DNA from 4 places in the Acidovorax sp. FG27 genome. Region 3 is predicted to be linked to each of the others. Evidence: predicted binding sites of a transcription regulator. Region 3 holds the regulator's gene; each other region holds the start of a gene.
The links. The regulator sigma-54, encoded in region 3, starts transcription at its own class of promoters, with help from an activator protein. The targets are predictions, from matches to a motif close to TGGCANGNAANCTGCTTT.

Region 1: adh (aldehyde dehydrogenase) is a predicted target of sigma-54. The motif match lies at 5,006-5,023, and genes of this name have one in related genera.
Region 2: ABWV53_RS02035 (circularly permuted type 2 ATP-grasp protein) is a predicted target of sigma-54. The motif match lies at 2,710-2,727, and genes of this name have one in related genera.
Region 4: ABWV53_RS16920 (ammonium transporter) is a predicted target of sigma-54. The motif match lies at 5,602-5,619, and genes of this name have one in related genera.

Annotation. Positions count from the first base shown of each region.
Region 1 is NZ_BAABVY010000010.1:271,063-278,306, reverse strand. Features, by position in the region: gene ABWV53_RS15095 (ABC transporter permease) at 1-646, shown strand, start outside; gene ABWV53_RS15090 (ABC transporter permease) at 732-1,655, shown strand; gene ABWV53_RS15085 (GNAT family N-acetyltransferase) at 1,684-2,322, shown strand; gene ABWV53_RS15080 (amidohydrolase family protein) at 2,434-3,717, shown strand; gene ABWV53_RS15075 (YebC/PmpR family DNA-binding transcriptional regulator) at 3,859-4,578, opposite strand; gene adh (aldehyde dehydrogenase) at 5,093-6,613, shown strand; gene ABWV53_RS15065 (DUF779 domain-containing protein) at 6,691-7,104, shown strand; gene ABWV53_RS15060 (hypothetical protein) at 7,168-7,244, shown strand, end outside.
Region 2 is NZ_BAABVY010000002.1:332,639-339,882, reverse strand. Features, by position in the region: gene ABWV53_RS02045 (helix-turn-helix domain-containing protein) at 91-483, shown strand; partial or broken gene ABWV53_RS02040 (DNA internalization-related competence protein ComEC/Rec2) at 952-2,640, shown strand; gene ABWV53_RS02035 (circularly permuted type 2 ATP-grasp protein) at 2,754-4,304, shown strand; gene ABWV53_RS02030 (alpha-E domain-containing protein) at 4,306-4,452, shown strand; gene ABWV53_RS02025 (alpha-E domain-containing protein) at 4,446-5,414, shown strand; gene ABWV53_RS02020 (DUF4148 domain-containing protein) at 5,508-5,918, opposite strand; gene ABWV53_RS02015 (VF530 family protein) at 6,137-6,451, opposite strand; gene ABWV53_RS02010 (LysR family transcriptional regulator) at 6,636-7,244, opposite strand, start outside.
Region 3 is NZ_BAABVY010000004.1:1,575-8,818, reverse strand. Features, by position in the region: gene ABWV53_RS03015 (THUMP domain-containing class I SAM-dependent RNA methyltransferase) at 1-229, opposite strand, end outside; gene ABWV53_RS03010 (methyl-accepting chemotaxis protein) at 426-2,297, shown strand; gene ABWV53_RS03005 (TspO/MBR family protein) at 2,553-3,149, shown strand; gene ABWV53_RS03000 (RNA polymerase factor sigma-54) at 3,174-4,775, opposite strand; gene lptB (LPS export ABC transporter ATP-binding protein) at 4,864-5,595, opposite strand; gene lptA (lipopolysaccharide transport periplasmic protein LptA) at 5,667-6,335, opposite strand; gene ABWV53_RS02985 (thiol:disulfide interchange protein DsbA/DsbL) at 6,710-7,244, opposite strand, start outside.
Region 4 is NZ_BAABVY010000012.1:213,411-220,654, reverse strand. Features, by position in the region: gene ABWV53_RS16940 (ABC transporter ATP-binding protein) at 1-675, opposite strand, end outside; gene ABWV53_RS16935 (MlaE family ABC transporter permease) at 686-1,810, opposite strand; gene ABWV53_RS16930 (GMC family oxidoreductase) at 2,107-3,792, shown strand; gene ABWV53_RS16925 (hypothetical protein) at 3,854-4,165, opposite strand; gene ABWV53_RS16920 (ammonium transporter) at 4,196-5,575, opposite strand; gene ABWV53_RS16915 (sulfite exporter TauE/SafE family protein) at 6,007-6,765, shown strand; gene rocF (arginase) at 6,800-7,244, shown strand, end outside.

The sequences.
Region 1 (7,244 bases), on a different contig from region 3:
CATGAAGGCGCGCCTGGGGGTGGACGAGGTGGTCACCACGCTGCTGCTCAACTTCGTGATGCTGCTGCTGGTCTCCGCGCTGCTCGACGGCCCCATGAAGGACCCGACGGCGCTGGGCTGGCCGCAGAGCGTGGCGCTGCAGGGCGAGCTGGAACTCTCCCGGCTGGTGACCGGCTCGCGCCTGCACACCGGCCTGCTGATCGCCGTCGGGCTGGCCGTGCTGCTGTGGGCGCTGCTGGCGCGCACCGTGCCGGGCTTCGACATCCGCGCCGCGGGCGCCAACCCGCGCGCCGCCGCGTTCGCCGGAGTGCCGGTCACGCGCACGGTGGTGCTGGTGGCGCTGCTCTCGGGAGGCCTCGCGGGCCTGGCCGGCGCGATCGAGGTGGCGGGCCGCACGGGCTACGTGACGCTCGACATGTCGCCGGGCTACGGCTACAGCGGCATCGTGATCGCGATGCTCGCCGGCCTGCATCCGCTGGGCGTGGTGGCGGCGGGCGTCTTCGTGGCCGGCGTGCTGGTGGGGGCGGACAGCATGAGCCGCGCCATCGGCGTGCCCACCTATATCGCCGACGTCATCGTGGCGGCCTCGCTGATCGCCGTGCTGGTGGCCGGCCTGCTGGCCCAGTACCGCGTGCGGTGGAAATGAACGAGGCCCCCATGCGACACATGCCATTTCAGCCGCCGGCGCCCGTTCCATCAGCACGTGCGGCTATCAAATCAGGAGCAACGGCATGACCGAGCTGCTCGACATCCTGTCCAACCCGGCCTTCTGGATCGCCACGCTGCGGGTGGCCACGCCGCTCATCCTGGGCACGCTGGGCGTGCTGCTCTGCGAGCGCGCGGGCGTGTTGAACCTGGGCATCGAAGGCATCATGGTGGCGGGCGCCTTCGCCGGCTGGCTCACCGTGTATGCGGGCCACGGCCTGTGGACGGGCGTGGCGGTGGCGGCGCTCACGGGCGCCGTGTTCGGCCTGCTACATGCCTGGCTCACCGTGGGACTGGCCTTGTCCCAGCACGTATCGGGCCTGGGCATCACCCTGCTGGCCACGGCGCTCAGCTACTACGGCTACCGCGTGGGCTTCCCGAAGGTCAACACGCCGCCCACCATCACGCCCTTCGCGCCCATGGACTGGCTGGGCGTGCCCATCCTCTCGGCGCAGACACCGCTCACGCTGCTGGCCCTGCTGCTCGCGCCGCTGCTGGCCTGGGCGCTCTACCGCACGCCGCTGAGGCTGGCGGTGCGCATGGTGGGCGAAAACCCGCAGGCGGCCGAGGGCCAGGGCATTTCGGTGGCGGCCACGCGCACGGGCGCCATCGTGGCGGGCTCGGCGCTGATGGGCGTGGCCGGCAGCTTTCTCACGCTGTCGGCGTTCAACGCGTTCTTCTTCAACATGGTCAACGGCCGGGGCTGGATCTGCGTGGCGCTGGTGGTGTTCGCCTCGTGGCGGCCCGGCAAGGCGCTGCTGGGCGCGCTGCTGTTCGCGTTCTTCGACGCGCTGCAGCTGCGCCTGCAGCAGGCGGGCGACGCGTGGCTGCCTTATCAGGTGTACCTGATGCTGCCGTATCTGCTGTCCATCCTGGCGCTGGTGCTGGTGGCCCGCAAGGCCGCCTATCCCCAGGCGCTGATGAAGCCTTATCGCAAGGGAGAGCGGTAAGCTCCGTGGGGGCCTTTAGCATGGGCGGATGACCGACGCCTCGCCCACACCCGCGCATGCGGTCCACGCCGCTCCAGCCATCGACCCGGCCCTGCTGCGCTCGCCCCGGCTGCGCCTGCGCCAGTGGACGCCTGCGGACCGCGAGCCCTTCGCCGCCCTCGCCGCCGACCCGGGGGTCATGGAGCACCTGCTGCCGCTGCCCACCCGCGCCCACAGCGACGCCCTGGCCGACCGCATCGAGAACCTCATCGACCAGCAAGGCTGGGGTTTCTGGGCGGCCGAATCGCTGGAGGGCATCGGCCACGGCCCCGGTAGGTTCATGGGCTTCATCGGCCTGAACGGGCCCACCGCGCCCCTGCCGTTCGCGCCTTGCGTCGAAATCGGCTGGCGCCTGGCCCGGCCGTTCTGGGGCCGGGGCCTGGCCACCGAAGGCGCCCTGCTGGCGCTGCGCGTGGGGTTCGAGGCGCTGGGCCTGCAGGAGATCATCGCCTTCACCGCGCAGCGCAACCTGCGGTCGCAGGCGGTGATGGAACGCCTGGGCATGCGCGAATCGCCCTCGGAGGCCTTCGACCACCCCTCGGTGCCCGAGGGCCATGTCCTGCGCCGCCACCAGCTGCATCGGCTTTCGCGGGGCCGGTGGCTCGCGGCCACGCAGCCAGGGGCCTGAGCCTTCACCGATTCCCGAAGGGCGGCACCGGGAGGCCCCTGGCCCACAATATGCTCGCCGCCTGCCGTCCCTGGCCTCCCGTCATTTCCCCCCGCACACCACGCACCGACCATGCTCGATCTGCTCATCCACGACGCCACCCTGCCCGATGGCCGCCAGCACATGTCCGTCGCCGTGCAGGCCGGGCGCATCGCCGAAGTCACGCAGGGCCTGCGCGCCCCGGCGCACCAGACGGTGGATGCCGGCGGCATGCTGCTGTCGCCGCCCTTCGTCGATGCGCACTTTCACCTGGACTCGGCCCTGAGCTACGGCCAGCCGCGCGTGAACGAGAGCGGCACGCTGCTGGAAGGCATCGCGCTATGGGGCGAGTTGAAGCCCACGCTCACGCACGAGGCCATCGTGGAGCGGGCGCTGGCCTATTGCGACTGGGCCGTCGCACGCGGCCTGCTGGCCATTCGCAGCCACGTGGACACCAGCGACCCGAGCCTGCTCACGGTGCGCGCCCTGCTGGACGTGAAGGCCCGCGTGGCGCCCTACCTCGACCTGCAGCTCGTCGCCTTTCCGCAGGACGGCGTGCTGCGCCGCCCGGGCGGGCTGGACAGCCTCACCCGCGCGCTGGACCTGGGCGTGGAGGTGGTGGGCGGCATTCCCCATTTCGAGCGCACCATGGCGCAGGGGGGCGAGAGCGTGCGGCTGCTGTGCGAGCTGGCCGCCGAGCGCGGCCTGCGCGTGGACATGCACTGCGACGAGACCGACGACCCGCTCTCGCGCCATGTCGAGACGCTCGCCGCCGAGACCGTGCGCCTGGGCCTGCAGGGCCGCGTGACCGGCTCGCATCTCACGTCCATGCACAGCATGGACAACTACTACGTCAGCAAGCTGATCCCGCTGATGGCCGAGGCCCAGCTGGGCGTGGTGGCCAACCCGCTCATCAACATCACGCTGCAGGGCCGGCACGACACCTACCCCAAGCGGCGCGGCATGACGCGGGTGCCCGAGCTGATGGCCGCCGGCCTGACCGTCGCCTTCGGCCACGACTGCGTGATGGACCCGTGGTATGGCGGCGGCAGCGCCGACCTGCTGGAATCGGCCCATATGGGCCTGCACGTGGCGCAGATGACCAGCCAGTCGGCCATGCGCCAGTGCTTCGACGCGGTGACCGTGAACCCGGCCCGGCTGCTGGGCCTGGAGGGCTACGGCATCACTCCCGGCTGCCATGCGGACCTGGTGCTGCTGCACGCCCGCAACCCGGCCGAGGCGATTCGGCTGCGGGCCACCCGGCTGGCGGTGTGGCGCCGCGGCCGGCAGGTGGCCAGCAGCCCGGCGCCTGTGGCGCAGCTCACGCTGCCGGGGCGGCCGCAGCAGGTGGGGTTTCTGGGCGCGTCCTGCGGCTGACACCCATCAGGCCCCGGTTGCGGCCACTTTGGGCATGAAAAAAGCCGCCAGCGCTGGTGGTTCCTGCGCGGGCAGCTATCATTTTTGATGGCATGGTGCGGGGGGCGCCGCACCGCGGCGCGGGCACCCGGCACGCCCCGCTCAGCCCTTCAGACCGACGAACATCTCCTGCACGTCGTCGTGTGCGTCGATGGCGGCGAGGAAGGTCTCGACCTCTTCCAGCGCCTCGGCGCTCAGGTTTGCCGGGTCCACCGGGTTCTTGGGCTGGTAGCCCAGCTTGGCCGACAGCACGGTGAAGCCCTGGGCGGGGAGCGCACGGCTCACCACGTCGAGGTCGGCCGGGTCGGTGACGAAAAGGGTCGCGCCCTCCTGCTCGCCCGGCTCGAAGTCCTGCGCGCCGGCTTCGATGGCGGCCACTTCGGCATCGGCGCCGGCGTGGCCCGGCGTGGGCTCGGCCTCGATCAGGCCGACGTGGTTGAAGTCCCACGACACCGAACCAGACGTGCCGAGCTGCCCCTTGCGGAACAGCACGCGCATCTCGGGCGCGGTGCGGTTCACGTTGTCGGTGAGGCACTCGACCATGACGGGCACCTGGTGCGGACCGAAGCCTTCATAGATCACGCGCTGGTAGTCCACCGCGTCGGCGCCCACGCCGGAGCCCTTCTTGATGGCGCGCTCCAGCGTGTCCTTGGGCATGGAGGCCTTGCGGGCCTGCTCCACCGCCAGCCGCAGGCGCGAGTTGCCCGCCGGGTCGGCGCCGCCGCGCGCGGCCACGATGATTTCCTTGACCAGCTTGCCGAACAGCTTGCCCTTGGCGTCGGCGACCTGCGCCTTGCCCTTTGCTTTCCATTGCGCACCCATGGTGGCGCCTCCTGCGTATTGGTGATGGAGGGGTGATTGGAGGCGCCTCGCGGCCAGGGCCAGGCGCCTTCCGTGCGGCCGCCGCCGATGGGCGGTGGGCCGTTCTCTCCCCGGCGACGGGCGCCGGAGTGCAGCCGCCGATTCTAGGCGGCTGCCGGCAGGGCGCGACCGCAGGGCACGGTGGGTGGAGCCCCGCCAGTGAAAAGCATGCCGAAATAGGCCTGATCGCCCATCTCGCCTGGGCACTCAGCTATTCATTCGATAGCAATCCGGTGGGGTGTGCCACGGCTGTTCAGAAATGGAACACCTGGCGCACCCCGGTGTGCCATACCGCCACAGGCCGCCCCGCCCGCAGCGCGCCGGCGCCTGGCGGCAAGGCGCCCCTCGCCCCCTGCGCCGCCTCGCTGCCGTGGCGCGCAGACGCCGTTGGCATGCGAATTGCCCTTTTCCTGCCGCCAATGCGCTCCAGGCCGTTGGCGCAGTTCCCCCCCATTCCAACCAGGAGACAAGCACCATGCACATGGCAGAAATCGCCCATCTCGGCATCGCCAACCCCTACAAGAAGCAGTACGGCAACTACATCGGCGGCCAGTGGGTGCCGCCAGTGGACGGGCAGTACTTCGACAACGGCTCGCCCATCGACGGCCAGGTCTTCACCGCCATTCCCCGCTCCAACGACAAGGACGTGAACGCCGCGCTGGACGCCGCGCACAAGGCCAAGGCAGCGTGGGGCAAGACCTCCACGACGGACCGCGCCAACATCCTGCTGAAGATCGCCGACCGCATGGAGGCCAACCTGCTCACCATCGCCGTGGCCGAGACCATCGACAACGGCAAGCCGCTGCGCGAGACCATGGCGGCCGACATTCCCCTGGCCATCGATCACTTCCGCTACTTCGCGGGTGCCGTGCGGGCGCAGGAAGGCGGCATCAGCGAGATCGACCACGACACCGTGGCCTACCATTTTCACGAGCCGCTGGGCGTCGTGGGCCAGATCATTCCCTGGAACTTCCCCATCCTGATGGCCGTGTGGAAGCTCGCGCCGGCGCTGGCCGCCGGCAACTGCGTGGTGCTGAAACCCGCCGAGCAGACGCCGGCGTCCATCCTCGTGCTGCTGGAGCTCATCGGCGACCTGCTGCCCCCGGGCGTGGTCAACGTGGTCAACGGCTTCGGACTGGAGGCCGGCAAGCCGCTCGCCTCCAGCAACCGCATCGCGAAGATCGCCTTCACCGGCGAGACCACCACCGGCCGGCTCATCATGCAGTACGCCAGCCAGAACATCATCCCGGTCACGCTGGAGCTGGGCGGCAAGAGCCCGAACATCTTCTTTGAGGACGTGCTGGGCGCCGACGACGCCTTCTTCGACAAGGCCCTGGAAGGCTTCGCCATGTTCGCGCTGAACCAGGGCGAGGTCTGCACCTGCCCCAGCCGCGTGCTGATCCAGGAATCGATCTACGACCGCTTCATGGAACGCGCCCTGAAGCGCGTGGCCGCCATCACCCAGGGCCATCCGCTGGACAAGGCCACCATGATCGGCGCGCAGGCCTCGCAGGAGCAGCTGGAGAAGATCCTCTCGTACCTGGACCTGGGCAGGCAGGAAGGCGCCCAGTGCCTCATCGGCGGGGAGCGCAACCTGCTGGGCGGCGACCTGGCCGGCGGCTACTACGTCAAGCCCACCGTGTTCAAGGGCCACAACAAGATGCGCATCTTCCAGGAAGAGATCTTCGGCCCGGTGGTGTCCGTCACCACCTTCAAGACCGAAGAAGAAGCGCTGGAGATCGCCAACGACACGCTCTACGGCCTGGGCGCCGGCGTGTGGAGCCGCGACGGCGCGCGCGCCTTCCGCATGGGCCGCGGCATCCAGGCCGGCCGGGTGTGGACCAACTGCTACCACGCCTACCCCGCGCACGCGGCCTTCGGCGGCTACAAGCAGTCCGGCATCGGCCGCGAGAACCACAAGATGATGCTCGACCACTACCAGCAAACCAAGAACCTGCTGGTGAGCTATAGCCCGAACAAGCTGGGCTTTTTCTGACCGGCTGTCGGACGAGGCAGCGGGCGCCGGGTGCCCCCGCGCCCGCTGCCACCGCCCGCCATGACAGGAGATCACGCATGACGACCCCGCCCGATGCCAGCCCTGCTCCCGCCGCCCGCGTGTCGGCCACGCCGGCCGCCGAGGCGCTCATCGAGCGGCTTCGCGCCCAGCACGGCCCGCTGATGTTCCACCAGTCGGGCGGCTGCTGCGACGGCAGCGCGCCCATGTGCTTCGCACTGGGCGAATTCCTGCTGGGCGACTCCGACGTGCTGCTCGGCGAGATCGCCGGCACGCCCTTTCACATGAGCGAATCGCAATTCGCGTACTGGGAACACACGCACCTCATCATTGACGCGGTGCCCGGCAACGGCGGCATGTTCTCGCTGGAGCGCCCGACGGGCCTGCGTTTTCTGACCCGATCGCGGCTGTATGGCGATGCCGAGTGGGCGGCCATCAAGGCCCTAGGGCCGCCCCGGCGAGGGCCCGCCTGAGCGAAGGCAATGCCGCTGGGGGCCCGCCCATGGCATCCTTGGCCCTTTGCACGAGTTCGGAGCATGCGTCATCTCATCGGCCTGGCACTCGCGCTTGTGGGCTGGGCGGCGCTTCTTCGCGTCGCAGGCAGTGGACTGCC
Region 2 (7,244 bases), on a different contig from region 3:
TCTATTCCGTTACCGAGGTTTGGGCAATATATTGGGTAGACCGGTAAATGGGCAATGCAGAGACTGAAAGGTTTCTTGAATCCCGCCCGCATGAATTTTCTGGCCACCATCGGTTCTGTGCTCCGTGCTGCCCGCCTTGAGGCAGGGCTCTCGCAAGAGGGTCTTGCGCACAAAGCAGGCATCTATCGGAACACGGTCGGCTTGGCCGAACGGGGCGAGATGTCCATCAGCCTTCAGACCTACGCCCAGATGTGCGATGCGCTCGGCCTCAGCGCCTCGGAGTTGTTGGTCAAAGCAGAGTTGCTGATTGAAGCTGCGGAAGCTGCAGGTCAGGCAAAGACGGAGCGCTGGGTGGTCACGACTAGGGTTGCCGCCAGAGCTGTAGCCGCCAAGAAAGCAACTGCCGAGAGGGTAGGGTCGAAGGCACGGGGGACTGTGCCCTTGAAGACCCGCAAGGTTAAAGCTGGTTCCAGCGACCATTAGCCCCTGCGCGCTTCAGTTGGCAGACAGTTGCCTGGACAGCGTCTTACCCACAAATCAGGGCTAAAGTTGACGTTCAGGCCGGTTTCGACCCGCATTTGCGGAAGCAACCGGCCTCTGCTGGGGTGCTATACGCCTCACAGGAAAGACGACGGAACTCCGGTTTGAACGAGGTGGGGTAGGCTGGAGTAGCACCATTTGTTCAACATCGGGTTTGAGCGTGGTAGCTATTGTCGAAACAAGCAGAAGAGTGTCGTTTCCCTTCGAGCTGGGCCCTATTCTTGGGCCAAGGCTCAAACAAGCCCGTTCTCAACTGGTGCCCAGTGAGATATGGATGCTTGTCGGCTCCTTCGAAAGTAGGACCTTTTGTCTCTGACTACAGGGATGGTTCCTATGCTTTGGCGTAGGACCTATTGATGAAAACTTGCTGAGGTAGGACCTATTGTTCGGGAGTAGGACTTGTTTGTTCTTCTCCACCGCGCCGACTGGGATGTGTTCCGCGCCACCGGCGTGGCTCACCTGATGAGCATCTCCGGCCTGCACATCACGCTTTTCGCCTGGCTCGCCGCGCGGCTGGTGGGCGCGGGCTGGCGGCGGTCGCGGCGGCTCTGCCTGGCGGTGCCCGCCCCCACGGCGGCGCTGGCCTGCGGCGTGCTGCTGGCGGCGGGCTATGCGCTCTTCAGCGGCTGGGGCGTGCCGGCGCAGCGCACGGTGTGCATGCTGGCCGTGGTGGCGCTGCTGCGGCTGTCGGGCCGCCGCTGGCCGTGGCCGCAGGTGTGGCTGCTGGCCTGCGCCGCGGTGCTGCTGCTCGACCCCTGGGCGCTGTGGCAGGCGGGCTTCTGGCTGAGCTTCGTGGCGGTGGCGGTGCTGTTTGCCAGCAGTGCCGGAGCTGTCGGCCCCGTCGATACCGGCGCCCGGGGCCGATTCGGCTCCATGCTGCGCGAGCAGTGGGTGGTCACGCTGGCGCTCACCCCGCTCAGCCTGCTGCTGTTCGGGCAGGTGTCGGTGGTGGGGCTGCTGGCCAACCTCGTCGCCATTCCGTGGACCACGCTGGTCGTCACGCCGCTGGCGCTGGGCGGCATGTTGTGGGCGCCGCTCTGGGACGCCGCCGCCTGGGCCGTGCGGCCCCTGTCCGCCGGGCTGCAGTGGCTGGCGGACTGGCCCTGGGCGCAGCTGTCGCTGGCCATCGCGCCCCTCTGGGCGGGCGCCGCCGCCGTGGCCGGGGGCACGCTGCTGGCGTTGCGCCTGCCCTGGACGGTGCGCCTGCTGGGTCTGCCGCTGCTGCTGCCCGCGCTCTGGTGGCAGCCGCCGCGCCCGCCGCCGGGGCAGTTCGATCTGCTGGCGGCCGATGTCGGCCAGGGCCAGGCCGTGATCGTGCGCACCGCCCGGCATGCGCTGCTCTACGATGCCGGCCCGCGCTACCACCAGGACAGCGATGCCGGCGAGCGCGTGCTGGTGCCGCTGCTGCGCGCCACCGGCGAACGGCTGGACCGGCTGGTGCTGAGCCACCGCGACATCGACCACACGGGCGGCGCGGCGGCGGTGCTGGGCCAGCAGCCGGGGGCCGATGTGCGCGGCTCGGTGGAGGCGGGCCACCCGCTGCGGCAACTGAGGCCCATAGTGCCGTGCACCGCCGGCGAGGCGTGGGAGTGGGACGGCGTGCGCTTCCAGTGGCTGCATCCACCGCCGGGCGACGACCCTGCCGTGGGCGCACCCAACACGCACAGCTGCGTGCTGCGCATCGACGCGGCTGCTTCGGGGTCCGGCCGCGGCGCGGCGGCCCTGCTGGCCGGCGACATCGAGCGCGCCCAGGAGGCCGAGCTGGTCGCCCGCGGCGCGCCCCTGCGCGCCGACGTGCTGCTGGTGCCCCACCATGGCAGCCGCACGTCGTCGAGCCCGGCCTTCCTGCAGGCCGTGGCGCCGCGCACCGCCTGGGTACAGGCGGGCTACCGCAACCGTTTCGGGCACCCGGCGGCGGATGTGGCCGCGCGGTACGCCGGCCAACGCATCGAGCTGGTCCGCACCGACCGTTGCGGCGCGATCGCATGGGCGTCGGCGCAACCCGATCAGGTGCGGTGCCACCGCGCGCTGGCGCGGCGCTACTGGCACCACGTGCCCGGCGACGGCGCCGCACAGGGCGCGGACCCGGCAGACGGGTAGCCGGCCGTACCGAGAGAGACGCCCCTGCTTGAAGATTGGAAAAAATCTCGCACCCGTCTGACGGAATTCAGGCGCACAACTTGCTATGCTGGACGCAGGAGGCACCGCTTTTTATGCAGAAGTTCGACGAGATGTACGCGTCACTGCCGTTTCAGGGCAGCGACGTGCGGGAACACTACAAACGCTACGGCCAGTGGCTGGGCAAACAGCCAGAAGAAGCGATGCAGGCGCGCCGCGCCGAGGCGGAGATGATCTTCCGCCGGGTCGGCATCACCTTCGCGGTGTATGGCGCCAAGGACGAGGGCGGCGCCGGCACCGAGCGGCTGATTCCGTTCGACCTGATCCCGCGCATCATTCCCGCGCACGAATGGTCCCACATGCAGAAGGGCCTGGTGCAGCGCGTGACGGCGCTCAACCGCTTCATCCACGACGTCTACCACGGCCAGGAGATCATCCGCGCCGGCATCGTGCCCTCCGACCTCATCATGCGCAACGCGCAGTTCCGCCCCGAGATGGTGGGCGTCGACGTGCCGCGCGACCTGTACGCGCACATCGCGGGCATCGACATCGTGCGCGCGCCCGATGCGAACGGCGAGGGCGTCTATTACGTGCTGGAAGACAACCTGCGCGTGCCCTCCGGCGTGTCGTACATGCTGGAGAACCGCAAGATGATGATGCGGCTCTTCCCGGAGCTCTTTTCCCTGCACAAAGTGGCGCCCGTCGCGCACTACCCGGACCTGCTGCTCGACACCCTGCGCGCCAGCGCCCCGGCCGGCGCGGCCGAGCCCACCGTGGCGGTGCTCACCCCCGGCATGTACAACAGCGCCTACTTCGAACACGCCTTCCTCGCCCAGCAGATGGGCGTGGAGCTGGTCGAGGGCCAGGACCTGGTGGTCAAGGACAACTTCGTCTACATGCGCACCACGCGCGGCCTGCAGCGGGTGGACGTGATCTACCGCCGGGTCGACGACGACTTCCTCGATCCGCAGGTCTTCCGTCCCACCTCCACCCTCGGCTGCGCGGGCCTCATGAACGCCTATCGCGCCGGCAACGTGGCGATCTGCAACGCGGTGGGCACCGGCATCGCCGACGACAAGTCGGTCTACCCTTACGTGCCCGACATGATCCGCTTCTACCTGGGCGAAGAGCCCATTTTGGCCAATGTGCCCACCTGGATGTGCCGCAAGGAAGACGACCTGAAGTACGTGCTGGACCACCTGCATGAACTGGTGGTGAAGGAAGTCCACGGCGCGGGCGGCTACGGCATGCTGATCGGCCCGGCCGCCACCAAGGCCGAGATCGAGGAGTTCCGCGCCGCGCTCGTCGCCAACCCGGCCGGCTATATCGCCCAGCCCACGCTGTCGCTCTCCAGTTGCCCCACCTACGTCGAGTCGGGCATCGCCCCGCGCCACATCGACCTGCGGCCCTTCGTGCTGTCGGGCCAGAAGGTGCAGATGGCGGCAGGCGGCCTGACCCGCGTGGCCCTCAAGGAAGGCTCGCTGGTCGTCAACTCGTCGCAGGGCGGCGGCACCAAGGACACCTGGGTGCTGGGAGAAGACAGCACCGCGCCACCGGTGCCATTTCCTGCGCCAGCGCAGACCATCGGCGGCATGACCCAGACCCAGACCATGGGCGGCATGACGCAAACCCTGGGAGGAGTCTGAGATGCTGAGTCGCACTGCCGATCATCTGTTCTGGATGTCTCGCTACACCGAGCGGGCAGAAAAGGCCGCCGCAGGCGGACTTTCGCCACAACACTGCGGACGCGCGCAGCGCGTGCGGGGTTCTTTGCCCGAGGAGGCTGCATGCTGAGTCGCACTGCCGATCATCTGTTCTGGATGTCTCGCTACACGGAGAGAGCTGAGAACACCGCCAGGATGCTGAACGTCAACTACGAGACGTCCCTGCTGCCCCAATCCGCCGCGGTCTCCGAAGAAGGCTGGCAAGGCCTGCTGTCGATCAGCGAACTGATGCCCGCCTACACCGCCAAGCATGGCGAGGTGACCGCCGCCGGCGTGCTCAACTTCATGGTGCACGACGGCACCAATCCGTCGTCCATCGTGTCGTGCATCCGCGCGGCACGCGAGAACGCGCGGGCCGTGCGCGGCGCGCTCACCACCGAGGTGTGGGAAACGCAGAACCAGACCTGGCTGGAGCTGAGCCGGCAACTGGACGGCGGCGTGTTCGAGCGCGACCCGGCGCAGTTCTTCGAATGGGTGAAGTACCGCTCGCACCTGTCGCGGGGCGTCACGCTGGGCACCATGCTGCAGGACGAGGCCTTCCACTTCCTGCGCATGGGCACGTTCCTGGAGCGGGCCGACAACACGGCCAGGCTGCTCGACGTGAAATTCCACGCTGTGCAGAGCGACTTCCACGGCTCGGTGCAGAACCCGCGCCGCGCCACGCCGGAATTCGACTTCTATCACTGGAGCGCCATCCTGCGCAGCGTGTCGGCCTTCGAGGTGTACCGCAAGGCCTACCGCGACGTCATCACGCCCGAGCGCGTGGCCGACCTGCTCATCCTGCGCCGCGACATGCCGCGTTCGCTGCATGCCAGCCTGCACGAGGTGGCGGAGAACCTGGCGGTGGTGTCCAACGAGCAGTCGGGCGAGACGCAGCGCAAGGCGGGCCGGCTGCTGGCCGACCTGCGCTATGGCCGCATCGACGAGATCCTCGCGACCGGCCTGCATGCGTACCTCACGCAGTTCCTGGATCGGGTGAACGAGCTGGGCGCGGGCATCAGCCGCGACTTCCTGGTGCCGGTGCCGAACTGACGCGCCCGGCACGCCCGCCCTGCTGCCCGGGGCAGCGCCGCAGCGTCGGCCCCGGGTGCCGTGGCGCCTGGGAGCGCCGGCTCATGCGCCGTCTCAGCGACGGGCGGTGGGCAGGGTGCAGCCGCTGCCGCCCGCCGGCCGCTGCACCGGTGCCGTGGAAGGCAATCCATACGACTGCAGCATCGCGGCCTCCATCTCGCCCGACGCCCGTGCGCATTCCAGCTCGGCGATGACCTGGGCGCGGGTCAGCGGGGCAGGGGCGGACGGTGCGCTGCCGGCCGCGGCCGATGGGGCTGCCTGCACGGCAGTCCCGGCGGTCGCGGTGCTGGTGGTGGCGGTGGTGGCGGTGGTGGGGGCATTGGCGGCGCCCGCAGGGGGCGCGGCCTGCTGCGCCAGCGCGCCGGTGGCGCCCGCCGACAGCATGAACAGCCAGGCCGCGGCGGCCAGCGTCGAGCGGGGTGCAAGACGGCGGCCCGTGGACAGGGCGGCGTCGAAAGAAGCCATGAAGGGGTGCATGGAAAGGCTCTCCGGTAGGACAGGGCGGCGCGGGATGGCCGTCCGTGATGTCACTGTGCCGGCCGCCTTCGGCAGGCGCCATCGGCCTGCGACGAGCTGCGCCCTGGTGCCCGTCAGTGGCGGAGGGGGAGCGCCAGCGGTTGCCGATGGGGGCGCACGCCGGCGCGATGGCCGCACCGCTTTCACCCCACTCCGGCGCGACAGGTTCAGCGCTGCCCCTGGCGGCGTTGCTCGCGCAGCATGAAGAGATAGAGGCTTTCGACCTTCTCTCGCGCCCAGGGCGTCTTGCGCAAGAACTTCAGGCTCGACGACACGCTCGGGTCGCTCTGGAAGCAGCGCACCGGAATCTGCTGGGCCAGGCCGCGCCAGCCGAAATGCCGCTCCAGCGCGACCACCATGGCCTCCAGCGTGACGCCGTGCAGCGGGTCTCTGGAGCGGACCGGCGCCGCTGCAGGGGCAGCGGATGCGCTGGCGTCGGCAGCGGGGGTGGCGGTCGGTGGCAGGGTGGGGTCGTCATGCATGGCGAGGGAGCATACGCCCTGCGCCGATTCACGTCGTTTTCACAGGGAAAATGACCGACAGCGCTTGCTGCATAAGCGCATATAGCTATTATTATTGTAGCAATTGCCTGGCTTCGGCGCCTGGCATGCCGCTGCGCATGGCCCGCCCGCTGCGCGCGCCAGCCTCGCCGGCCGCTCCCGTCGCTCAGACCGTGCCGGGCGGGGCTTGCAGCAGCCGGTCGCCGGCGAAGAGCTCCGCGGCCCAGTCGACGAAGGCCCGCACCTTGGCGCTCAGGTGGCGGTTGGGCGGGTACACCACATAGACCGGCAGCAGCGGCTGCGTCCATTCCGGCAGCACGCGCACCAGCTGACCTTCGGCGAGCGGCTGGTCGGCCTGGAAGGTGGTGATCTGGCCCACGCCGTGCCCCGCCATCAACGCGGTCACGTAGGCGTTGCTTTCATTGACCGCCAGTTGCGACGGGCCGGCCAGTTCCAGCACCTCGCCATCGCGGTGGAATTCCAGCGGATAGCGGCGGCTGGACACTGGCGAAAAGTAGATCACGCAGCGGTGGGCGCCGTCGCCGCGCTCCAGATCCAGCGGGTGCTGCGGCGTGCCGTGCCGCGCCAGGTAGGCCGGTGACGCGACGGTGATGAATTCGAGATTGCCGATGCGCCGCGCCACCAGGGACTGGTCCGCCAGCTCCCCGCCGCGGATCACGCAGTCCACGTTGTCGCCGATCAGGTCGACGGTGCGGTCGCTCACGCCCAGGTCGATCTGGATGTCGGGAAAGCGCTGCTGAAACTCCGCCAGGCG
Region 3 (7,244 bases):
GGTCGTTTTCGTTGCGGTAGTTGCGGTGGGCCAGCTGCACCAGCACGCGTTGCGCGAGGCGGCTGTGCAGGTTCAGGCGCAGGGCGTCGCGCCAGGCGGCGCGTGCCAGCACGCCGCCGCGCCCGACCAGCAGGTCGTGGCCGGTCAGGCCCGTGATGGCGTGGACCTCGTCGGCCAGGTAGCCCTCGACGCCGGCGGCGCAGGGCAGGAAGAGTTGCAAATGGTTCATAAGGAAGGTGCCAAGGATAAGCGCTGCGGGTTGTCCGCCCGCGCCGCGCCCTCGCCCCGGCCTTGGGCCGGCGCACCCGGCGCTTCGTGGCGGGCGGGGCACACACCTGCCGCATGCAGGGGCGCACCGCTTTGATATGGATCAAACAGCCGTCAGAATGGATCACCTATTTGTATCTTTTTGCAAAGCCCCCGTCATGTTCCAAAGCCTGCGCGCGCGCCTCATCGGCATCTGCATCGCCATCACCGTCTTTTCGCTGCTGGCGCTGGCGCTGGCCACGTTCTACGTGGTGCGCCGGGACACGATGGCCGACCTGGACGGCCGCATCGGCCAGTTGACCCGCGACCGCGCCGGCGAGGTGGCCGAGTGGGTCAAGGACAAGCAGCGCATCACCGGCTCGCTGAAGGTGGCGGTGGACCAGGCCGATCCGCTGCCCTTCCTCAAAGCGGCGGAGCAGGCCGGCGCCTTCGACGCGGCCTATTTCACCTATGCGGACAAGCGCAGCGTCTCGCTCACGCCGCTGCCCGACGGCTATGACGGCACGGCGCGCCCCTGGTACCGGCAGGCGGTGCAGGCGGGCGGCCCGGCGGTGACGCCGGCCTATGTGGACGTGTCCGGCAAGCTCACCATCAGCTTCGTGGAGCCGGTCCAGGTGGCCGGCCAGGTCACCGCCGTGGTGGCCAGCGACATGTTCCTCGACTCGGTGAACCGCATCGTCGGCGCCATCCGGCCCTTTCCCAAGAGCTTCGCGGTGCTGCTGGACGGCGAAGGCAAGATCCTCGCCCATGCCAGGCCGGAACTGGCGCTCAAGCCCGTCTCGGCCATCGCCAACACGCTGGACGCCCCGGTGATCCAGCGCCTGGCCGAATCGGGCGGCCGGGCGGACGTGCAGGTGGATGGGGCCGACCAACTGCTCTATGCCGCCAAGGTGCAGGGCACGCCCTGGACGCTGGCCATCGCCATCGACCGCGCCGAGGCCACGCAGTCCGTCACCGCGCTGCTGAAGGTGGCCGTCGTCATCACGCTGCTGAGCGTGCTGGCCGCCGTCGTGCTGGTCACCGCCGCCGTCAGCCACCAGCTGCGCCGCCTGGGGCTGGTGCGCGACGCGCTGGAAGACATCGCCTCGGGCGACGGCGACCTGACGCGGCGCCTGTCCACCCACGGCAGCGACGAACTCACGCAGATCGCCAGCGCCTTCAACCGCTTCGTGGACAAGATCGCGGCGGTGCTGGTGCAGATCCGTGCCTCGTCCGAATCGGTGCGCCTGTCGACCAGCGAGATCGCCAGCGGCAACCAGGATCTGTCGGCGCGCACCGAGCAGCAGGCCAGCTCGCTGGAAGAGACGGCGGCGGCGATGGAGCAGCTCACTGCCACCGTGCAGCAGAACGCCGAGAACGCGCGCCAGGCCAATCAGCTGGCGACGGGCGCCTCCGACGTCGCCACGCACGGCGGCGCCGTAGTGGGCCAGGTGGTGCAGACCATGGGCGGCATCGAGGCCTCGTCGCGCAAGATCGCCGACATCATCGGCGTGATCGACGGCATCGCCTTCCAGACCAACATCCTGGCGCTGAACGCGGCGGTGGAAGCGGCCCGCGCCGGCGAGCAGGGCCGGGGCTTCGCCGTGGTGGCGTCGGAAGTGCGCACGCTGGCCCAGCGCAGCGCCACCGCCGCCAAGGAGATCAAGGCGCTGATCGACGATTCGGTGGCGCAGGTGGCCGCCGGCAGCCGGTTGGTGCAGGACGCCGGCGCCACCATGGACAAGGTGGTGGACAGCGTGCGCCGCGTCACCGCCATCGTGGCGGAGATCAGCAACGCCAGCCAGGAGCAGAGCACCGGCATCGCCGAGATCGGCGGCGCCGTGAGCCAGATGGACCAGGCCACGCAGCAGAACGCCGCGCTGGTGGAAGAAGCCACCGCCGCCGCCCAGTCGCTGCAGCAGCAGGCCGCGCAACTGGCCGACGCGGTTGCGGGCTTCAAGCTGGAAGCCGCCGCCCTGGCGGGGGCGGCCGCGCTGCCGGCGGCGAGCCGACACGGTGCAGCCACACAGCGTGCGCTACCCGGGCGATGACGGGCCGCTGAGCGGCCGATGGCGACACCCTGCGCTGCGGACGACCAGGGACCTGCGACCTGCGGCCGTGCCTCGAAATGGAGGATTGAGGATCTTTTAGGCCTCCCGCGCCCATCCCGCAAGGATATCTTGCTATTAATTCAATAGCATATCCTGGGCAACCTTCGCAGAGGGCCGCACACTCGGGGCGCCGTCTGACAGCCGCCGCCGCGTGCGGCAGCGCCGCCGGGCGAGCCCTTGCAAGATCATCGCGGGATGACCAAGCACACCCACCCTGCCACCCACTCCTCGCGTGCGCCCCATCCCCTGCGCGATGGGTCGGCGCCCACGGCCTCCACCGCCGTCGCCCCCGCTCCCACGCGTTCCCCGGCGCGCCTCTGGCTCGGGCTGATCGGCTGGCTGGCCCTGGCATTTCTCACCGCCGGCATCGGCAGCATCGCCTCGGTGCAGGCGCCGCAGTTCTACGGCCAGCTGGCGCAGCCCGGCTGGGCGCCGCCGCCCTCGGTGTTCGGGCCGGTGTGGACGGCGCTATTCGCCATGATGGGCGTGGCCGCCTGGCTGGCGTGGCGCCAGCCGGCCAGCCCCTTGCGCCGCCGGGCGCTGGCGCTCTTTGGCGTGCAGCTGGTGCTGAACGCGCTCTGGAGCTGGCTCTTCTTCCAGTGGCATCAGGGCGGCTGGGCGCTGCTCGACATCGCCGCGCTGTGGCTCGCCGTGGCCGTGACGCTGGTCGCCTTCTGGCGGCTGCGGCCCCTGGCGGGTGCGCTGCTGGTGCCGTACCTCGCCTGGATCAGCTTCGCGGCGGCGTTGAATTTCACGCTCTGGCGCATGAATCCGCAGCTGCTGGGCGGCTGACGCGTCCGGCTCCGCAAGGGGGGGTCACAAGGCCTTGCGCAGGTTGGCCGGCGCGATCTTGAGCGCCTCGCGGTACTTGGCCACCGTGCGGCGGGCGCATTCGATGCCCTGCTCCTTCAGCATGGCGGCGATCTGGCTGTCCGACAGCGGCTTGGCCGGGTTCTCGGCCGACACGAACTGCTTGATGAGCGCGCGTACCGCCGTGCTGGAAGCATTGCCGCCCGTTTCGGTGCCCAGGCCCGAGCCGAAGAAATACTTCAGCTCGTAGGTGCCCTGCGGCGTGGCCATGTACTTGGCGGTGGTCACGCGGCTGATGGTGGATTCGTGCAGGCCCAGTTCGTCGGCGATGTCGCGCAGCACCAGCGGGCGCATGGCCAGCTCGCCGTGCACGAAGAAGTTGCGCTGCCGGTCGACGATGGCCCGCGACACGCGCAGGATGGTGTCGAAGCGCTGCTGGATGTTCTTGATGAACCAGCGCGCCTCCTGCAGCCGCTGCTGCAGCGCCTGGTGGCCTTCGCCGCCCCGGTTGCCGCGCAGGGCGCCGGCGTAGACGTCGTGCACCCGCAGGCGCGGCATCACGTCGGGGTTGAGCTGCACGCTGAAATTCTGCTGCGCGCCGCGCCCGGTCTTCCTGACGATGACGTCGGGCACGACGATGTTGCGCTCCACGTTGGCGAAGCGCCGGCCGGGGCGCGGCTCCAGCCGTGCGATCAGCGCCATGGCGGCCCGCGTGCATTCCTCGTTGCCGCCGCCGCAGGTCTGCGTCAGCCGGCGCACGTCGCGCTTGGCCAGCATCTCCAGCGGCTGCCGGCAGATGCGCAGCGCGGTCTGCAGCACGTCGGCATCGGCCTCCTTGTCGGCCGCCAGGGCGCGCAGCTGCAGCGTCAGGCATTCGGCCAGCCCGCGGGCGCCCACGCCGGTGGGCTCCAGGCTCTGCAGCAGGCGCAGCGCCACGGTGAAGCGGTGCACCAGCTCCTCGATCTGCTCGGCGTCGTCGGGCCCGGCCAGGCTGGCGGCCAGCGATTCGAGCGGATCTTCCAGGTAGCCGTCGTCGTTGAGCGACTCGATCAAGAAGCGCAGGGCGGCGGTGTCCACGGCGGAGAGCCGCAGCGACAGCGCCTGGCGGTGCAGGAAGTCGGTGAGCGACTGGTGGCTGCGCGCCAGTTCGGTGGCGTCGGTCTCGCCGTCGCCTTCGCCGGTGCGGTTGCGCGCCGGCGCGTCGCCACCCCACTCGCTGTCGTCGGCGGAGAAATCCACCGTGCCGTCGCCCTCCCAGTCGGGCGCTTCGGCCGCGCCCGCCGCATCGGCCCCCGCGTCGGCCGGGGCCGGCGCGTCGGAATCGCCCGCGCCCTCGGTGCCGCTGGCCGCCGCGCCGGGCGCCGCGCCGTAGAGCGATTCATCGGCGTGGCGGTCGTCGTCGGCCACGGGCGTGTCGGCCTGCGCCAGCCCGAACTCCTCGCGCGGCGCCTCTTCGAGCGTGCGCTCCAGGAACGGGTTCTCGTCGAGCATCTGCTCGACCTCCTGCGACAGCTCCAGCGTCGACAGCTGCAACAGCCGGATCGACTGCTGCAGCTGGGGCGTGAGCGCCAGGTGCTGCGAGACGCGCAGGGAAAGGCCGGGCTTCATCGCTCGAGCACCGCCGGGCCGCCCCAAGGTGCGAGCGCCCCCCTGGGGGGCAGCGAACCACGAGAATCGGGAAGCGTGGGGGCCATGCTCACATCCTGAAGTGCTCGCCGAGGTACACCCGGCGTACTTCGGCGTTGTCCACGATGTCGGAGGGCGTTCCCTGCGCCAGCACGTTGCCGTCGCTGATGATGAAGGCGTGGTCGCAGATGCCCAGGGTCTCGCGCACGTTGTGGTCGGTGATGAGCACGCCGATGCCGCGCTCCTTCAGGAAGCCGATGATGCGCTGGATCTCGATCACGGCGATGGGGTCGATGCCGGCGAAGGGCTCGTCCAGCAGGATGAAGCGCGGCTGCGTGGCGAGGGCGCGGGCGATCTCGACCCGGCGGCGCTCGCCACCGGAGAGGGCCAGCGCGGGCGAGGCGCGCAGGTGCTCCACGCGCAGCTCCTGCAGCAGCGCCGTCAGGCGCTCCTCGATCTCGGCGCGGGGCAGCGGCTTGCCGTCTTCGCCTTTTTGCAGCTCGAGCACGGCGCGCACGTTCTCTTCCACGTTCAGCTTGCGGAAGATGGACGCCTCCTGCGGCAGGTACGACAGCCCCAGCCGCGAGCGGCGGTGGATCGGCATGTTGGCCACGGACTGGCCGTCGATGAGGATGTCGCCGCCGTCGCTGCGCACCAGCCCGACGATCATGTAGAACGACGTGGTCTTGCCCGCGCCGTTGGGGCCCAGCAGGCCGACGACCTCGCCCTTTTGCACGGTGAGCGACACGTCCTTGACGACCTTGCGGCTGCCGTAGGACTTCTGCAGGTGCAGCGCCTGCAGTCGGCTGCCGCCAGTCGGCGGGCTCGCCGGGGCGGCGGACGCAGCGGCGGACGGGGTGGAAAGGGACTCGCTCACTTGCTGGCGCCGCCGTTGCCGAGATCGGTGCTGGGCCGCAGCGCCGGTGCGGGCGATGCCGCCGGAGCCGGAGCCGGGGCCGTGGGCCGCGCGGCGCCGGCCGCCGGCTCCTTGGGCGCCAGCACGGCGCGCACGCGGCCGCCGGGGGTGCCGGATGCCGTGCCGTTCGGCGCGGTGCGCTGGCCGTCCACGGTCAGCACGTCGCTCACGCTGTTGTAGAAGATCACGGCGCCCGCCATCTCGTCGGTCAGCGTGGCTTCGCGGTAGCGGCGCAGTTCGGCCCGGCCGATGAGCTTGACGGTCTCTGCGCGGCCGTCGTATTCGATCGTCTGGCCCTCGCCTTCGACGAATTCGTCGGGCGCGCCGGCCACGGTGTCGCGCTTCTGGCGGAAGAAGGCGCGCTTGCCGGGCTCGGCGGTCACGACGCCGTACTGGAAGCCGTCGGGGTCCTGCCGCACGTCCAGCCGGGCGCCGCGCAGCACCATGGTGCCCTTGGTCAGCACCACGCGGCCGGTGAAGACGCTGGTCTGCTGCAGTTCATCGTGGCGCAGTGCGTCGGCCTCGATGTTCATGGGCTTGTTGCGGTCGGCCTTTTCGGCACGGGCGCCCCACGAGGCCAGGGCCAGCGCGGAGAGCACAATCAGCGGGAGGAGTCTGTTTCTCATAGGGCACGAATCTTGCAGACATTGTACCGACCGTTTACCGACCGTTCGCGGGTGGGGCGGCGCTGGTGGCGGGAAGGGCCCTTCGGCCGACCCGCATCATGCACGCGCCGCCACCCGACCGCGCGGCATACGACCCCACGCGCCGGCCCGGCATGGCGCACGAAGCGGCCAGATTCCCTGTCAAAACAGCCTCCAGCGCTTATCCGATAAGCGCCAGTAGCTATTGAAATAATAGCAATGATGATGGTGCGCCGCATGGGGACGACGGCTCGCAGGCGCCCATGAAAAAGCGCGCCCGGGGGCGCGCCGATGGCCGGTAAGGCCGCATGGAGCACGGGGGCGGCCGGGCCTGCCGCCCGCCCGGCCGCGGCCTATCAGCCCTTGCGCGCCACGCCCGCCAGGTAGTCCACCACCTGCAGCACGCTCTGCATGTTGCCAGCCATGGTGCCGTCGGTGTAGTAGCGGCCGGCCACGCCCATCGAGGGCACGCCTTCCACGCCATAGGCCTCCTGCAGCTGGGAGGCCTTGCGCACCTGGCTGGAGACGCCGAAGGAGTTGTAGGTTTCCTTGAACTTGGCGACGTCCACGCCCTGCTTGCCGATCCAGTCGAAGATCAGCTCGTCCTTGTTGAGCGGCAGGCGCTCGACGTGCACGGCGCGGAACACCTTGGCGTGCACCTCGGGCAGCTTGCCCATGTTCTCGAGCGCGAAGTAGAGCTTCTGCTGGGGCACGAAGCTGGCGTTGAACGCCACCGGGATGCGGCGGATCAGCAGGTCCTTGGGGGCCGCCTTGATCCAGGCCTCGAGCGCGGGCTCGAAGGCATTGCAGTGCGGGCAGCTGTACCAGAAGAACTCGATCACCTCGACCTTGCCGGCGGGCGCATCGACGGGTGCGGGCTTGGCGAGCTTG
Region 4 (7,244 bases), on a different contig from region 3:
GACGGTGAGCCCGAGCGAGGCATGCAGCTCGCGCAGCAGCTCGCAGAAGTCGTCGGAGCTGTTGGGGTCGAGCCCGGCGGTGGGCTCGTCCAGGATCAAGAGCGGCGGGTCCATGATGAGCGCGCGCGCCAGCGCCACGCGCTTGATCATGCCGCCCGACAGGTCGGCCGGCATGCGGGTGGCGTGCTCGGGCTTGAGGCCCACCATCTGCAGCTTGACCATGGCCGCGTCGCACACGAGGCGCTGGGGCAGCGTGCCCTGCTCGCGCAGCGCGAAGGCGATGTTGTCGCGCACGTTGAAGGCCGAGAACAGCGCGCCCTGCTGGAACAGCATGCCCACCCGGCTGGCCGCGCCCCGGGCGGTGAGCCGGGCCGCCGGCTCGCCCAGCACGGTGACGCTGCCTTCGGTGGGCTGCGTCAGCCCGAGAATGTGCCGCATCAGCACCGTCTTGCCGGTGCCCGAGCCGCCGACCACCGAGAGGATCTCGCCGCGCTGCACGGTAAGGTCGAGGTTCTTGTGCACGGTGAAGGCTTCGTCGCCCTTGCCGAACACGGTGGCCAGGCCCTTGACCTCGACCACGGCCGGCGCATCGGCGGGCGGCGGCGCGGGGGCGGCCGTGGCCGGACCGGGGGCCGGATCGGGAGCGGGGTGGGACAGGCGGGCGTCGTCGGTCATGGCGTCAGGCTCAGATCCCGAGGTTCTTGAAGCCGATGGCAAAGAGCGCATCCACCACGATGACCATGGTGATGGAGCTCACCACCGAGGCGGTCGTGCCCTGGCCCAGGCTCTGGGTGTTGGGCTTGACCCGCAGGCCCCAGTGGCAGCCGATGAGCGCGATGGCGACGCCGAACACGGCCGACTTGGCCATCGCCATCCACAGGTTGGACGGCGCCACCGCGGCGGGGAGCGCCTGCACGAAATAGGCGGGCGAGATGCCCATGGCGATGTCGGCCGCCAGCATGCCGCCGCCCAGCGCGGCCAGCGTGGTCCAGAGCGCGATGAGCGGCATGGCGATGCCCAGTGCCACCGCGCGCGGCAGCACCAGCCGCAGGCCGTGGGCGATGCCCATGACGCGCATGGCGTCCAGCTCCTCGGTCACGCGCATCACGCCGATCTGCGCGGTGATGGCCGAGCCCGAGCGGCCCGCCACCAGGATGGCGCCCAGCATGGGGCCGAGTTCGCGGATCAGCGAGATGCCCAGGATGTTGACGATGAAAGATTCGGCGCCGAACTGGCGCAGCTGCAGGCTCATCAGGTAGGCCAGCACCACGCCGATGAGGAAGCCCACCAGCGCGGTGATGGGCAGCGCCGTGGCGCCCATGCTGTAGAGGTGGCCCGACACGTCGCGCCAGGGCATGAGGCGCGGGTTGCGCACGAGGCGCAGCCCGTCGATGACCAGCTGGCCGATCAGCGTGAGCAGGTCGCGGCCGTGGCCGACGCCGTGCATCACCTTGGCGCCGAGCGTGTCGACCTGCTCGGCGAGGCTCCAGCGCTCGGCGGGCGCCTCCTCGGTGCTGAACTCCTCGATGCGCTGGAGGATGTCGCGTTGCGCATCGGTCAGCGCGATGCGCTCGGGCCAGGCGCGGCCCCAATGGTTCCAGAGCAGCTGGGCGCCCACGTGGTCGAGCCAGTCCAGCTCACGCAGGTCCCAGCCCAGGCCGGCCGCCGCCGGCGATTCGGCCAGCTGCGCGGAGAGCTTGCGCCAGCGGCGCCGCTCGCCCAGCTCCGCCGCGCCCCAGCGTCCGTGCAGCACGGCGGACGGCCCTTCGGGCGCGTCGGTGCGGGTGATGCTGGGCTGGCGGTCGGTCATCGGTGCGGGATCGTAGCTGAGTGCAACAGCTTGCCACGTCAGCCAAAGTCGCGCCCCGTGCCGCCGGGGAGCCGGGCGCCGCGGCGGGGTGTGAAAAAACCATCACAAAACGCTTGCAGCGCCCGATCCATGAGCGCTTTAAGCTACCAAACTGATAGCAATCCGCCTTTTCCCTATCGACACGGCAGCGGCGTTCCGCACAATGGCAGCGGCCCTGGCGCCCGCGCCCGCACCCCGTTCCCGCCCCCTTTCCACCCTCTTCCCGCCCTGCCCTCCCCCGCCTGCCAACGCCCGCCATGAGCGACACCACTTTCGACTACATCATCATCGGCGGCGGCACGGCCGGCGCCCTGCTCTGCAACCGCCTGAGCTCGGGCGGGCGCTACCGCGTGCTGCTCGTCGAGGCGGGCCGCAAGGACGACTACCACTGGATCCACATTCCCGTGGGCTACCTCTACTGCATCGGCAACCCGCGCACCGACTGGCTCTACCACACCGAGCCCGAGCCGGGCCTGAACGGCCGCAGCCTGCGCTACCCGCGCGGCAAGACACTGGGCGGCTGCAGCAGCATCAACGGGATGATCTACATGCGCGGCCAGGCGCGCGACTACGACCACTGGGCCCACACCACCGGCGACGACACCTGGCGCTGGGACAACGTACTGCCCGCCTTCCGCCGCCATGAAGACCACTGGCGCCTGGACAAGCCGGACACCGCGAGCGAGCGCTTTCGCCAGCTGCACGGCAGCAAGACCACCGGCGGCCTGGGCGAATGGCGGGTGGAAAAGCAGCGCCTGCGCTGGGACGTGCTGGACGCCTTCGCCCAGGCCGCGCAGCAGGCGGGCATCCCGGCCACCGACGACTTCAACGGCGGCGACAACGAGGGCGTGGGCTATTTCGAGGTGAACCAGAAGGCCGGCTGGCGCTGGAACACCGCCAAGGCCTTCTTGCGACCCACCTGCTACGGCCGGCCCAACTTCGAGATGTGGACCGCCGCGCAGGCCACGCGGCTGCTGATCGAGACGCGAGGCGACGGCAGCCTCCGCTGCACCGGCGTGCAGGTCTGGACGGGCGACGAGATGGTGCAGGCCCACGCCACGCGCGAGGTGGTGCTGAGCGCCGGCGCCGTCAATTCGCCGCAGCTGCTGCAGCTCTCGGGCATCGGCCCGGCCGATCTGCTCGCCCGGCACGGCATCGACGCGGTGGCCGACCTGCCCGGCGTGGGCGCCAACCTGCAGGACCACCTGCAGATCCGCGCCGTCTACAAGGTCAACCACGTGCCCACGCTCAACGTGCTGGCGGGCAGCTGGCTGGGCAAAGCCAGGATCGGCCTTGAATACGCGCTCAGGCGCAGCGGCCCGATGAGCATGGCGCCCTCGCAGCTGGGCGCCTTCACCCGCAGCAGCCCCAACCAGCCCTACGCCAATCTCGAATACCACGTGCAGCCGCTGTCGCTGGAGGCCTTCGGCGAACCGCTGCACGCCTTCCCGGCGTTCACGGCCAGCGTGTGCAACCTGAACCCGACCAGCCGGGGCACGGTGCGCATCAAGAGCGCGGACTTCCGCCAGGGCCCGGCCATCGCGCCCAACTACCTCAGCACCCCCGAGGACCGCCAGGTGGCGGCCGACAGCCTGCGCGTGACGCGCCGCATCGCCGCCCAGCCGGCCCTGGCCCGCTACGAGCCCACCGAATGGAAGCCAGGCCCGCAGTACGAGAGCGACGAAGACCTGGCCCGCCTGGCGGGCGACATCGCCACCACCATCTTCCACCCGGTGGGCACCACCCGCATGGGACGGGACGGCGACCCGATGGCGGTGCTGGATTCGCGCCTGCGGGTGCGCGACGGGCGGGGCGGCACCATCGCGGGGCTGCGCGTGGTCGATGCGGGCGCCATGCCCACCATCACCAGCGGCAACACCAATTCGCCCACGCTGATGATGGCGGAGAAGGCGGCGGAGTGGATTCGCGCCGACGCGGGGTAGGCGGAGCACCCAGGCGGGCGGCAATGGTGGGAATGCCGGCCCGGACGGGGATGCCGGCCGCTCAGCGGATGCCGCCCACGTAACGGTCGGGCACCGGCGGCGGATCCGGGGGCTGCGGCGCCAGGGCCTGCGCCAGCGGCCGGCGCGGGGCGGGCGCGGCGGCGGCCTGGTAGGTGGCCGCCTCGAGCTTGTCGGCCCATTCGTTCAGCTCGGGCAGGCCGTCGCTCTGGGCACGCTCGCGCGCGAAGCGCACGATCTCGAGCGCGTAGGCCCTGTCGGCCGCCATCCACTCGGTGTCGGTCACGCGCCCGGTCTTGCGGCGCAGCAGCACATGCAGATGGGCGGCGATGGCGAGTCGTTCACTGTGTCGCATGGAAGTCCTTTCGGATGGGGCGCCGCGCGCTCAACCGCCAATGCGCTCGCGGTGCAGCGCCAGGTCCAGCCCGGCCAGCTCGTCGCGCTCGGGCACGCGCAGGCCCAGGGCCGCGTCCACCAGCCAGAGCAGCAGCGCCGTGCCCGCCAGGCTGAACGCCATGACGGCGCCGACGCCCAGCGCCTGCGTCACCACGCTGCCGCCGACGCCGCCGATGCGCGGCTCGGCCAGCAGGCCGGTGAGCAGCGAACCGACGATGCCGCCGATGCCGTGCACGCCGAAGACGTCGAGCGAATCGTCCACGCGCAGCAGCCGCTTGATGCCGGTCGCGCCCCAGTAGCAGGCCAGCCCCGCCGCCAGGCCGATGCACAGCGCCGACAGCGGCGTGACGAAGCCGGCGGCCGGCGTGATGGCGACCAGCCCGCCGACCAGGCCGGAGCACAGCCCCAGCAGCGATGCCCGGCCGCGAAGCAGCGCCTCGGCCAGCATCCACGACATCGCCCCGGCGGCGGCGGCAATGTGCGTCGTGGCCATCGCCAGGCCCGCCCGGCCGTCCGCCGCCACGGCGGAGCCCGCGTTGAAGCCGAACCAGCCCACCCACAGCAGCGCCGCGCCCGCCATGGTGAAGCCGAGGTTGTAGGGCTCGAACGGCTCGCGCCCATAGCCGCGGCGCGGGCCCAGGTACCAGGCGCAGGCCAAGCCCGCCATGCCGGCGTTGACGTGCACCACCGAGCCGCCCGCGAAATCGAGCACCCCCATGCGCGCCAGCCAGCCGCCCGGCTCCCACACCCAGTGGGCGATGGGCGTGTAGACGAGCGCGGACCAGAGCCCGATGAAAACCAGCATGGCGGCGAAGCGCATGCGCTCGACGAAGGCGCCGACCACCAGCGCGGCGGTGATGATGGCGAAGGTGAGCTGGTACATGGCGTACACCGACTCCGGGATGTGCGGCGCGATGTGGCTCACCGCCACCATGCCGCCCGTCAGGTCGAAGTCCAGCCCGCCGAAGCCGACCCGCGCCTGCCCGCCCCACCAGGCGGAGCCGGGCGTGAAGGCCCACGAGTAGGTGCCTGCGAACCACAGCAGGCTGACCAGCGCCGCGATGGCCACCACGCAGGCCAGGGTGTTGAGCACGTTCTTGCGCCGCACCATGCCGGCATAGAAGAGGGCCACGCCCGGCAGCGTCATGAGCAGCACCAGCGCCGTGGCGGTCATCATCCAGGCGGTGTCCGCGCCGCTTAGCGAGGACACCGGCACCAGCCCTGGCCGCACGAGTGCCGGCGCTGCGGCGGCGGCCGCCTCGGTCTGCGCCACCGCGCCGCCGATCCACGCGCTGCCCGCCAGGGCGGCGGTGCTTACCGCCAGCTTCCGTGCCCTCTGTCCTATCGGCTGCTTTGCTGTTGGATGCATGTATGACTCCTTGTAACGGCGGGCCCCTCGCATATCGCATGCCAAGAGGGGGCCGCGAACCTTTGCGGTGCGCGCCCGCCCCGTTTTCGGGACGCTGCGCTCCGCCTGATGCCGCTTCGTGCCGTGCGCCGTCTGCGGGAAACCACTGATGCACCAGCGCAGTGCGCGCCGTTACAGTCCACGCACTCGACAGCGCGCCCCGGCGTGCAAGACGAGGGGACCGGGGAGACAACCCTAGCAACTCCAACAAGACATGACCCAAGCATCCCCCTGAGATGCATTTCCTTCCAAGGCGCCGGCGATCCCGGCGCCTTTTTTTTCCGGCGTTGGCGCCTGGATCGCACGGCCGTCCAGCGCACGGCCGGCGGGCATGTCTAGCTCCTAATTGCATAGCAGCCGCGCCCGATGGGCGGTGCGACAATCGCCGCCCTATGGAATGGATCATCGTTTCGCTGGCCTCGCTGCTGGCCGGCTTTGTGGACGCCGTGGTGGGCGGCGGCGGCCTGGTACTGCTGCCGGCCCTGTTCGCCACCTTCCCCAACGCCCCGCCCGCCACGCTGATGGGCACCAACAAGGGCACCGCCTTCTGGGGCACGGGCATCGCCACCTGGCAGTACAGCCGCCGCGTGCAGATCCCGTGGCAGGCCATGCTGCCAGCCGCTGCCGCCGGCTTCGCGGGCGCCTTTGCCGGGGCGTGGACGGTGACCGTCATCTCCGCCGACTTCCTGCGCCGGCTGCTGCCGCTCGTGCTGCTGCTGGTGCTGGCCTACACGCTCATCAAGAAGGACCTGGGCCGCCACCACGCACCGCGCCTGGCCGGCCGGGCGCAAACCCTGGTGGCCTGCGCCATCGGGCTGGTGATCGGTTTCTACGACGGCTTCTTCGGCCCGGGCACGGGCAGCTTCTTCGTGTTTCTCTTCGTGCGGCTGCTGGGCTACGACTTCCTGAATGCCTCGGTGTCGGCGAAACTGCTGAACCTGGCCACCAACGTGGCCGCGCTGATTCTCTTTGCCGCCAAGGGGCACGTGTGGTGGCACTTCGCGCTGCCGCTGGCCGTGGCCAACGTGGTGGGCAGCGTGCTGGGCGCGCACATGGCGCTCAAGCACGGCACGGGCTTCGTGCGCGGCATCTTCATCTTCGTGGTCAGCGCGCTGATCCTCAAGACCGGCTACGACGCCTTCCTGCGCTGAGCCGCTCTTTCCTTTCGTTGCACGGAGCCCCGACATGACACCGAAGCCCCCCACCCTCACCTTGATCGGCGCGCCCACCGACGTGGGCGCCAGCGTGCTGGGCGCCAGCATGGCGCCGGACGCGCTGCGCATCGCCGGCATCGCGCGCGCCCTGCGCGGGCGCGGCTTCGAGGTGATCGACCGGGGCAACCTGGCCGGCCCGGGCAATCCGCAGGCGCAGCCGGCCAGCGGTTTCCGGCACCTGGCCGAGGTGACGACCTGGAACGAGGCCGTCTACACCGCCGTGCTGGCCGACCTGGAAGCCGGCCACCTGCCGCTGATGATGGGCGGCGACCATTGCCTGGCCATCGGCTCCATCAGCGCGGCGGCCCAGCACTGCCGCAACCACGGCCGGCGGCTGAAGGTGCTGTGGTTCGATGCGCATGCCGATGCCAACACGCCCCAGTCCACGCCCAGCGGCAACCTGCACGGCATGCCGG